2 regions of the Phreatobacter aquiterrae genome follow, and region 2 is predicted to be linked to the other one. Evidence: riboswitches for the same ligand, from Rfam matches in the RefSeq annotation. Region 2 holds a riboswitch; the other holds the start of a gene.

Region 1 (4,404 bases), on a different contig from region 2:
GAACTTCGGCCCGCACATGGAGCAGAAGTGGGCGACCTTGTGCGCCTCCTTCGGCAGCGTCTCGTCATGGTAGGCGCGGGCCGTGTCGGGGTCGAGGCCGAGGTTGAACTGGTCCTCCCAGCGGAAGTCGAAACGGGCGCGGGAGAGCGCGTCGTCGCGCAGCTGCGCTGCCGGGTGGCCCTTGCCGAGATCGGCCGCGTGGGCGGCGATCTTGTAGGTGATGACGCCGACCTTCACGTCGTCGCGGTTCGGCAGGCCGAGGTGCTCCTTCGGGGTGACGTAGCAGAGCATGGCGCAGCCGAACCAGCCGATCATGGCGGCGCCGATGCCGGAGGTGATGTGGTCGTAGCCCGGCGCGATGTCGGTGGTCAGCGGTCCGAGCGTGTAGAAGGGCGCCTCGCCGCACTCCTTCAACTGCTTGTCCATGTTGATCTTGATCTTGTGGATCGGCACGTGGCCGGGCCCCTCGATCATCACCTGGCAGCCCTTCTTCCAGGCGATCTGGGTGAGCTCGCCCAGCGTCTCGAGTTCCGCGAACTGGGCGGCGTCGTTGGCATCCGCGATGGAGCCGGGCCTGAGGCCGTCGCCGAGCGAAAACGACACGTCGTAGCGCCGCATGATGTCGCAGATCTCGTCGAAATGCTCGTAGAGGAAGCTCTCGCGGTGATGGGCGAGGCACCACTTGGCCATGATCGAGCCGCCGCGGGAGACGATTCCCGTCACGCGGTTGGCGGTGAGCGGCACATAGGCGAGGCGCACGCCGGCGTGGATGGTGAAGTAGTCGACGCCCTGCTCGGCCTGCTCGATCAGCGTGTCGCGATAGAGCTCCCATGTGAGCTTGACGGGATCGCCGCCGCACTTCTCCAGCGCCTGGTAGATCGGCACCGTACCGATCGGCACCGGCGAGTTGCGGATGATCCATTCGCGGGTGTTGTGGATGTTGCGCCCCGTCGACAGGTCCATGACCGTGTCGGCGCCCCAGCGGATCGACCAGACCAGCTTGTCCACCTCCTCCTCGATGGAGGAGGAGACGGCGGAATTGCCGATATTGGCGTTGATCTTCACCAGGAAGTTGCGGCCGATGATCATCGGCTCGAGTTCCGGGTGGTTGATATTGCAGGGGATAATGGCGCGGCCGCGGGCGATCTCCGAGCGGACGAACTCCGGGGTGATGAAGGCCGGGATCTCCGCGCCGAAGCTCTCGCCGTCGGCGATCTTCGCTTCCGCCCCTTCCAGCATCGCCTTGCGGCCGAGGTTCTCGCGCTCCGCGACGTAGATCATTTCCTTGGTGATGATGCCGGCTCGCGCAAACTCGTACTGGGTGATCGGCGCGTCGCCGACACCGCGCAGCGGCGGATTGGCGAGCGGGAAGGCGCGGGCGAGGTGCTTGCCGGCGTTGCCGTTGTCCTCGGGCTTCACCTCGCGGCCCGCATAGGCCTCGACGCCGCCGCGCTCCAGAACCCAGGAGGCGCGGGCGCGGGAGAGGCCCTTCTCCACGTCGATGACGACATTCGGATCGGTGTAGGGGCCGGAGGTGTCATAAAGGACGACGTTCGGCTCGCCGGCGCCGGCCTGGAGCTGGATCTCGCGCAGCGGCACGCGCAGGTCCGGGGCCGCCTCGGGGATTGCGAATATCTTGGTGGAGGCGGGCAGCGGACCGGTGGTAACGGCCGCCTTGATGTCCTTGACGGGGGCGTTCATGGGGCTTCCTCGAATGGTCTTATGGTGTGGGGGACTGCGGCCAGTAGCCGGCAATGGTGAGGATGGCGCCGAGGATCAGCCAGACGGCGGCGGCGATCTTCATCGCGCCGTCGCGGGCGATGAGGTCGCGGCCGATGGCGGCGGCGCGGTCGGGAGCGATGACGCGGATGCCGCCGCCCACCAGCATGGCAAGGCCGATGAGGGTGATGAGCGTCCGCCAGTCGGGGGCGACGACACGGTGCGCCAGCAGGATGGCGACGCCTGCGGTCAGGATCAGGAGCCCGGACAGGAAGACCAGCGCGGTGCTCTTGAGGAACTCGGCCGCCAGCGCCCGGTAGGCGCCCGGACTGACCAGCAGGCCGATTCCCACCGCCAGCATGATGGGGCCGATGAGCCTTGCGAGATAGACTGAAGTCAACATGGTGTCCCATCCCTCCGCCGGCATGACCCGGATCAGGTTCAAGGGTCGCTGCGGAGTTCCGGGCAGGAACGGTGCAGCCTCTCAGCCCCTTCGTCGGGGCCCCCCTTGGACAAGCCTCAAATTGGACCCTTGGCCGGCGAAGTCAAGCGGGGCGGCGCGGGGCAGGCCCGACGTCAGCCTGCCAGCACGGCCTTCTCCAGCGCCATGAAGGCGCGGGCGCGGTGCGAGAGGCCCTGCCCCTTCGGCGGCAGGCCGTGCTTTTCCTCCGCACTCATCTCGCCGAAGGTGAGGCTGTGACCATCAGGCAGGAACATCGGGTCGTAGCCGAAACCCCTGTCGCCGCGCGGCGGCCAGACCAGCGTGCCGAAGACGCGGCCCTCGAAGATCTGCTCGGGCCCATCAGGAAAGGTCAGGGCCAACGCCGAGACGAAACGGGCCTTCGCGCCGGTGGTGACGACGCCGCGCAGGGTCAGTTCGCGGTCGACGCGGGCCATTGCGGCGGCGAAGTCGCGCGGATTGCCGGCCCAGTCGGCGGTGAAGAGGCCCGGCGCGCCATCGAGCGCATCGATGGCGAGGCCGGAATCGTCGGCAATGGCGGCAAGCCCTGTGGCTTCGGTCGCCGCCCGCGCCTTGAGCGCGGCGTTCTCGGCATAGAGTGTGCCGGTCTCGGCCGGCTCCGGCAGCCCGAGCTCCCCGGCGGAAACGAGGTCGATACCGTGCGGAGCCAGCAGGTCGCGAAACTCGGCGAGCTTGCCCTTGTTGTGGGTAGCGACGACGAGGCGGGTGCCGGGGCCGATCCGCGCGCTCATGCCACCGCCGTCTTCTGAAGGTCGACGAGACGGACGCAGCCGGCGCGGGCGAGCGACAGGAGGTTGAGGAGCTCGGCCTCGGTGAAGGGCGTCTTCTCCGCCGTGCCCTGGATCTCGACGATCCCACCGGCGCCGGTCATGACGAAATTGGCGTCGGTATCGGCTTCCGAATCCTCGGCATAGTCGAGGTCGAGCACCGGCGTGCCCTGATAGATGCCGCAGGAGACCGCCGCGACATGGTCGCGGATCGGATTGGTCTTCAGCATGGACCGCGCCGTCATCCAGGCGATGCAGTCGTGCAGCGCCACCCAGGCGCCGGTGATGGCGGCGGTGCGGGTGCCGCCGTCGGCCTGGATCACGTCGCAGTCGAGGGTGATCTGCCGCTCGCCCAGCGCCTGCAGGTCGACGACCGTGCGCAGCGACCGGCCGATCAGGCGCTGGATCTCCTGCGTCCGGCCCGACGGCTTGCCGGAGGTCGATTCGCGCCGGGTGCGCTCCAGCGTGGCGCGCGGCAGCATGGAATATTCCGCCGTCACCCAGCCGCGGCCCTGGCCGCGCAGCCACGGCGGCGGCTTTTCCTCGAGCGAGGCCGTGCAGAGCACGTGGGTGTTGCCGAATTTCACGAAGCAGGAGCCTTCCGCGTAGCGGGCGACGGCGCGCTCCAGCGAGACGGGGCGGAGCGCATCGGGTTCGCGCTTGGAGGGACGCATGGCGGGTTCCGTTCTTGTCTCGGGGTCGGGGGGTCTTAGGGCGCAAAGCCCGGCGCGGCAAGGACGGCGTCGGGCGCCAGCGGCCGCATTCCATTTTGCAATGCGGCAGATGGCGCTTGAACAATGCCGCGCCAGCGACCAGATTTGGCGTGGAGGTCGCCCCTTGTCCGCCGAAGTTCCGCGTTCCAGCCCGCATCTGTCCGCCGCCGCGAACTCCGCGCTGGCCAAGCTCGACGAGCGCTCGCGGGAGATCTTCCGCCAGATCGTGGAGAGCTATCTGGCGACCGGCGAGCCCGTGGGGTCGCGCAACCTGTCGAAGATCCTGCCGATGACCCTGTCGCCGGCCTCGGTGCGCAACGTCATGCAGGATCTCGAGGAGGCCGGCCTCATCTTTGCGCCGCACACCTCGGCGGGACGCCTGCCGACCGAGACGGGACTGCGCTTCTTCGTCGACGCCCTGATGCAGTTCGGCGATCTCGCCGCCGACGAGCGCAACGCCATCGAGGCGCAGGTCGCCGCCTCCGCCCGCGACCATTCGTTCGAATCCGTGCTGGCGGACGCAACCCAGCTTCTGTCCGGCATGTCGCGCGGCGCCGGCGTCGTTCTCACCTCCAAGAGCAACGTCCGCCTCAAGCACATCGAGTTCGTCCGCATCGAACCGGAGCGCGCCCTCGTCGTGCTGGTCTCCGAGGACGGCCAGGTCGAGAACCGTCTCGTGCCCATCCCGGCGGGCCTGCCGCCCTCCGCGCTGGTCGAGGCCTCC
Region 2 (4,404 bases):
GTCCCACAGGGCCTGCCCGCCGCCTTTGAGAACCCAGGCATTGTGCTCGGGCGGGGTAAAGCCGAAGGGAATGGCGGTGAAGAACGCCAGAGACGGCTCCCGTCCGATGCCGAAGAACGAGGCCGTATGGCCGAGCTCGACGGTGGCATTGCCCACCGCCTCGTGGACGGCGAAGGCCGGAACCACTTCCCCCGCCGCGAAGACCTGCACCTCGATGCGGCCGCCCGAGAGCAGCTTGATCCTGTCGGCGATGCGCTGGGCCGAGAAGGCCGGCCCGGGCAGGGTCTTCGGCCATGACGTCACCATGCGCCAACGCAACGGGGACTGCGCCCGGGCGATGCCCGGGGCGGCCATGAGGCCGGCGACGCCAGCAGCGAGGGTCGTGCGACGATTGGGGGTCATGTCACCACCAGGCGTGGAAATGATGCGTCGGGCCGTGCCCGCTGCCGATGGACAGCCGGTCGGAGGCGGCGATAGCGGCCGTCACGTAGTCCTTGGCCTCGCTGACCGCCTGTCCCAGCGGGAAACCCTTGGCGAGCCCCGCCGCGATGGCCGAGGACAGGGTGCAGCCGGTGCCATGGGTGTTGCGGGTGAAGATGCGCGGGGCTTCCAGCCTCACCACGCCGGCCGGGGCGACCAGCAGGTCGAGACTGGTCTCTCCCGTTCCGTGGCCGCCCTTGATCAGGACGGCATTTGCACCGCCGGCGATCAGCGCCTGGCCCTGCGCCAGCATGTCCTCCTCGCCTCGCGCCACCGGCTGGTCGAGAAGCGCGGCGGCCTCGAGCAGGTTCGGCGTCACCAGCACGGCGCGCGGGATGAGCAGGTGCCTCAGGGCCGAGACCGCATCGGGGTTGAGCAGCCTGTCGCCGGATGTCGCTACCATCACGGGATCGAGGACCACATTGGCGACCTTGTGCCGGTCGAGGCCGGATGCCACGGCCTCGATGACGGCAACCTGCGACAGCATGCCGATCTTGGCCGCCGTCACGGCCAGATCCGAGAAGACCGAGTCGATCTGCGCCGTGATGAAGTCAGCCGGCACGTCGTGGATCGCCTGCACACCGCGGGTGTTCTGCGCCGTCAGTGCCGTGATGACGCTGGCGCCATAGACGCCGAGGGCCGAGAAGGTCTTGAGGTCGGCCTGGATTCCGGCGCCGCCGCCTGAATCCGAGCCGGCAATGGTGACCGCGATCGCCGTCATGGCATGTCTCCGCAAAGCGAGGTGTCGATGCGGGCCTGGGAGGCGAGTTCCAGCGTGTCGAGACCGTAGAGCGCGTCGAGATAGGCGGCCGCGAAGCTCCCCGGCCCCCGGGCCGTCTCGGCCGCCAGTTCCCCGGCGATCCCGAGCGTCAGCATGGCGGCTCCGGTGGCCTCGAACGGGTCCTCCGCCACCGCCAGGAAGGCCGCGGTGATCGCGGCCCCGGCACAGCCCATGGCGGTGACGCGCGCCATCAGCGGGTGACCATTGGCGATCCCGGCGATCCTCGGTCCGTTGGTAACGATGTCGGTTTCCCCGGTCGCCGCCACGACCGTGCCAAGACGGACGGCGAGAGCGCGGATGTCCTCGCCCGGCCCGAGTTCGGCGATCTCCGCCGCATTGCCGCGGATCGCGGCAGGACCGAGGGCGGCGAGGTCGCGGGCGAAGGAGGCGCGCACCGGGGAGCGGTCGACGAAGACCGGATCGAGCAGCCAGGGCCGGTCCCTGGCCGAGGCAGCCTCGATGGCCGTGCGGATCACCGCGCGGCGCTCGGGCTCCAGCGTGCCGAGATTGACGAGCAGGGCGTCGGCATTCCCGGCAAAGGCGGCGATCTCGTCCGGCGACGTCGTCATCGAGGGGACGGCGCCGATCGCCAGCAGCGCATTGGCGGTGAAGGCCTGCGCCACCGTATTGGTGATGCAATGGACGCGCGGGCGTCTCGTCCGGAGGACGGCGAGGATGTCGCTCGCCGTGCGGGCCAGTCTTGCGGGCATGTCAGCGCCCCCTGACGGGGATGGTCGCGTGCATCTCGGTTTCCTCCGCCGGCATGACCCGGTTCAGGTACGACGGGTTGGTCTTGCGACCTCTCAGCCCGATGAAGGGCACCCCGACGAGACAGTGACCGACAGTTAGGCGATGGCGCGGCGACCCGCAAGGCCGGCGCGGCGCGCGATCGTCATGCCCGATGCGCGACCGTGCTCCTGGAGGGGGATGACGCGAGCGCCCTTTGGTGGCATGGGAGAGCAACACCTCCGCGAGGTCCGCCATGATCGCCTTCTTCGTCCAGATCAAATGCCAGCTCGGCAAGGCCTACCAGGTCGCAGCCGCCCTCGCCGACCGCGAGATCGCCTCGGAAATCTACTCGACCGCCGGCAATTTCGACCTTCTCGTGAAGTTCTATGTCGAGCCCGGCACCGACATCGGCCACTTCGTCAACGAGCAGGTGCAACTGATTCCGGGCATCCAGGACACCCACACGATCATCACCTTCAAGGCGTTCTGATCCGCGCGCTCACTTGCTGCGCTGCTGCCAGACCTGCCAGACGCCGAAGGCGAGAGTCACCATGCCTGCATACCAGAGTACAGGCACGTAGCGCGGGATCACGCCGCGGATATTGGCCTGGAAGAAGGCGCATTCCGGCGTCGCGAAGCCGATGCAGGCGAGCTTGAGTTTCAGGAGGCCGAAGGCGCCGCCATACTGGGCGTAGTAGGCGAACCACCAGGCGACCGAGAGCAGGCAGAAGGCGATGCCGAGATAAATCGCCGGATGGGTCGGGGGCTTGTCGTCAGGCGAATCCATTGGCCGTGTTCCGTGGCGTCGCGATGGCCCCCATCTACGCCGCTTCGGCCTGCCGAAGCCAGTTCCGGCCGCATTGCGCCCCTGCGGATGGCGAGGCTTGCCTCCCGGGCTTGAAGCGTTCCATTCTGACGGGGAGTTCCCCGGAGCACACGACATGACGCCGACGAAATTCGGAATGGGCCAGGCATTGAGCCGGGTCGAGGACGCGCCGCTGATCAAGGGCGAGGGACGCTTCGTCTCCGACCTTGTGCCGGATGGCGCCCTCGTCGGCTATGTCCTGCGCTCGCCCTTCGCCTTCGCAGACTTCGTCATCAAGGACACGAGCGCCGCGCGCGCCATGAAGGGCGTCAAGGCGGTCTTCACCCATGCCGACCTTGAGGGCGTCGGCAACCTGCCCTGCCTGTCGCAGGTGCCCTCGGTGAACCCGATCGCCAATCCCCCCTGGGAAGTGCTCTGCTCGAAGACCGTGCGCCATGTCGGCGACGGCGTCGCCTTCGTGGTCGCCGACACGCTCGACCGGGCCAAGGACGCCGCCGAGGCGATCGAGATCGACTGGACCTCGCGCGAGCCGATCATCGATGCCGTCGACGCCCTGCAGAAGGGCGCGCCGCAGGTCTGGCCCGACATCCCCGGCAACCTCTGCGGCGAGGTTCATCTCGGCGAGGCCGAGGCCACCGAGAAGGCCTTCGCCAAGGCCCACCGCACGGTGGCCGTCACCATCGTCAACAACCGCCTGATCACCAACTACATGGAGACGCGCGGTTGCCTCGCCGAGTATGAGCCGAAGACCAAGGGCTTTACCCTCACGCTGGGCAGCCAGGGTTCGCACGGCATCCAGGCGACGCTGGCGACCAAGATCTTCAACATGCCGAAGGAGAACATCCGCGTCATCACGCCGGACGTCGGCGGCGGCTTCGGCACCAAGACCTTCATGTTCCGCGAATATCCGCTCTGCATGGTGGCGGCGCGCAAACTGAAGAAGCCGGTCGCCTGGGTGCAGGAGCGCGGCGACCATTTCGTCAACTGCTCGCAGGGGCGCGACAACGTCTCCACCGCCACCGCGGCCCTCGACAAGCGCGGCAAGGTGCTGGCCGTGAAGGTCGACACCGTCGCCGACATGGGCGCCTACCTGTCGCAATACGCGACCTTCATCCCCTATGTCGGCGCGCTGATGCTGGCGGGCGTCTATGCCTTCCCGGCCATGCATGTCCGGCTGAAATATGCCTACACCAACACCGTGCCGGTGGACGCCTATCGCGGCGCCGGACGGCCCGAGGCCGCCTATCTCGTCGAACGCCTCATGGACCGCATCGCCATCGAGACCGGCATGACGCCGGCCGAGGTGCGCCGCCGCAATTTCATCCAGCCGGACCAGTTCCCCTGGGCGACGCCGGTGGGACGCACCTATGACTCCGGCGAGTTCGACGGCCACATGACCCGCGCCATGGAGGTGGCCGGCTGGGAGACGTTCAAGGACCGGGCGAAGGCGGCGAAGAAGGCCGGCAAGATCCGCGGCATCGGCATGGCCACCTATATCGAGGCCTGCGGCGGCGGCGCGCCCGAGAACGCCTGGATGAGCCTCGAGACCGACGGCACGGTGACGATCAGGATCGGCACCCAGTCGAAC

The links. A riboswitch is a leader RNA that binds a small molecule or an ion and turns the genes downstream of it on or off. The one in region 2 is predicted to bind thiamine pyrophosphate.
Region 1: another riboswitch for thiamine pyrophosphate. It lies ahead of ACJ4V0_RS12785 (hypothetical protein); the one in region 2 lies ahead of thiM (hydroxyethylthiazole kinase).

Annotation. Positions count from the first base shown of each region.
Region 1 covers NZ_JBJPHW010000007.1:186,073-190,476, forward strand. Annotated here, with positions in the region: gene thiC (phosphomethylpyrimidine synthase ThiC) at 1-1,701, opposite strand, end outside; gene ACJ4V0_RS12785 (hypothetical protein) at 1,721-2,122, opposite strand; TPP riboswitch at 2,114-2,238, opposite strand; gene ACJ4V0_RS12790 (non-canonical purine NTP pyrophosphatase) at 2,296-2,931, opposite strand; gene rph (ribonuclease PH) at 2,928-3,641, opposite strand; gene hrcA (heat-inducible transcriptional repressor HrcA) at 3,805-4,404, shown strand, end outside.
Region 2 covers NZ_JBJPHW010000015.1:37,703-42,106, reverse strand. Annotated here, with positions in the region: gene ACJ4V0_RS19245 (TRAP transporter substrate-binding protein) at 1-402, opposite strand, end outside; gene thiD (bifunctional hydroxymethylpyrimidine kinase/phosphomethylpyrimidine kinase) at 404-1,201, opposite strand; gene thiM (hydroxyethylthiazole kinase) at 1,198-1,971, opposite strand; TPP riboswitch at 1,994-2,097, opposite strand; gene ACJ4V0_RS19230 (Lrp/AsnC ligand binding domain-containing protein) at 2,244-2,480, shown strand; gene ACJ4V0_RS19225 (hypothetical protein) at 2,490-2,777, opposite strand; gene ACJ4V0_RS19220 (xanthine dehydrogenase family protein molybdopterin-binding subunit) at 2,932-4,404, shown strand, end outside.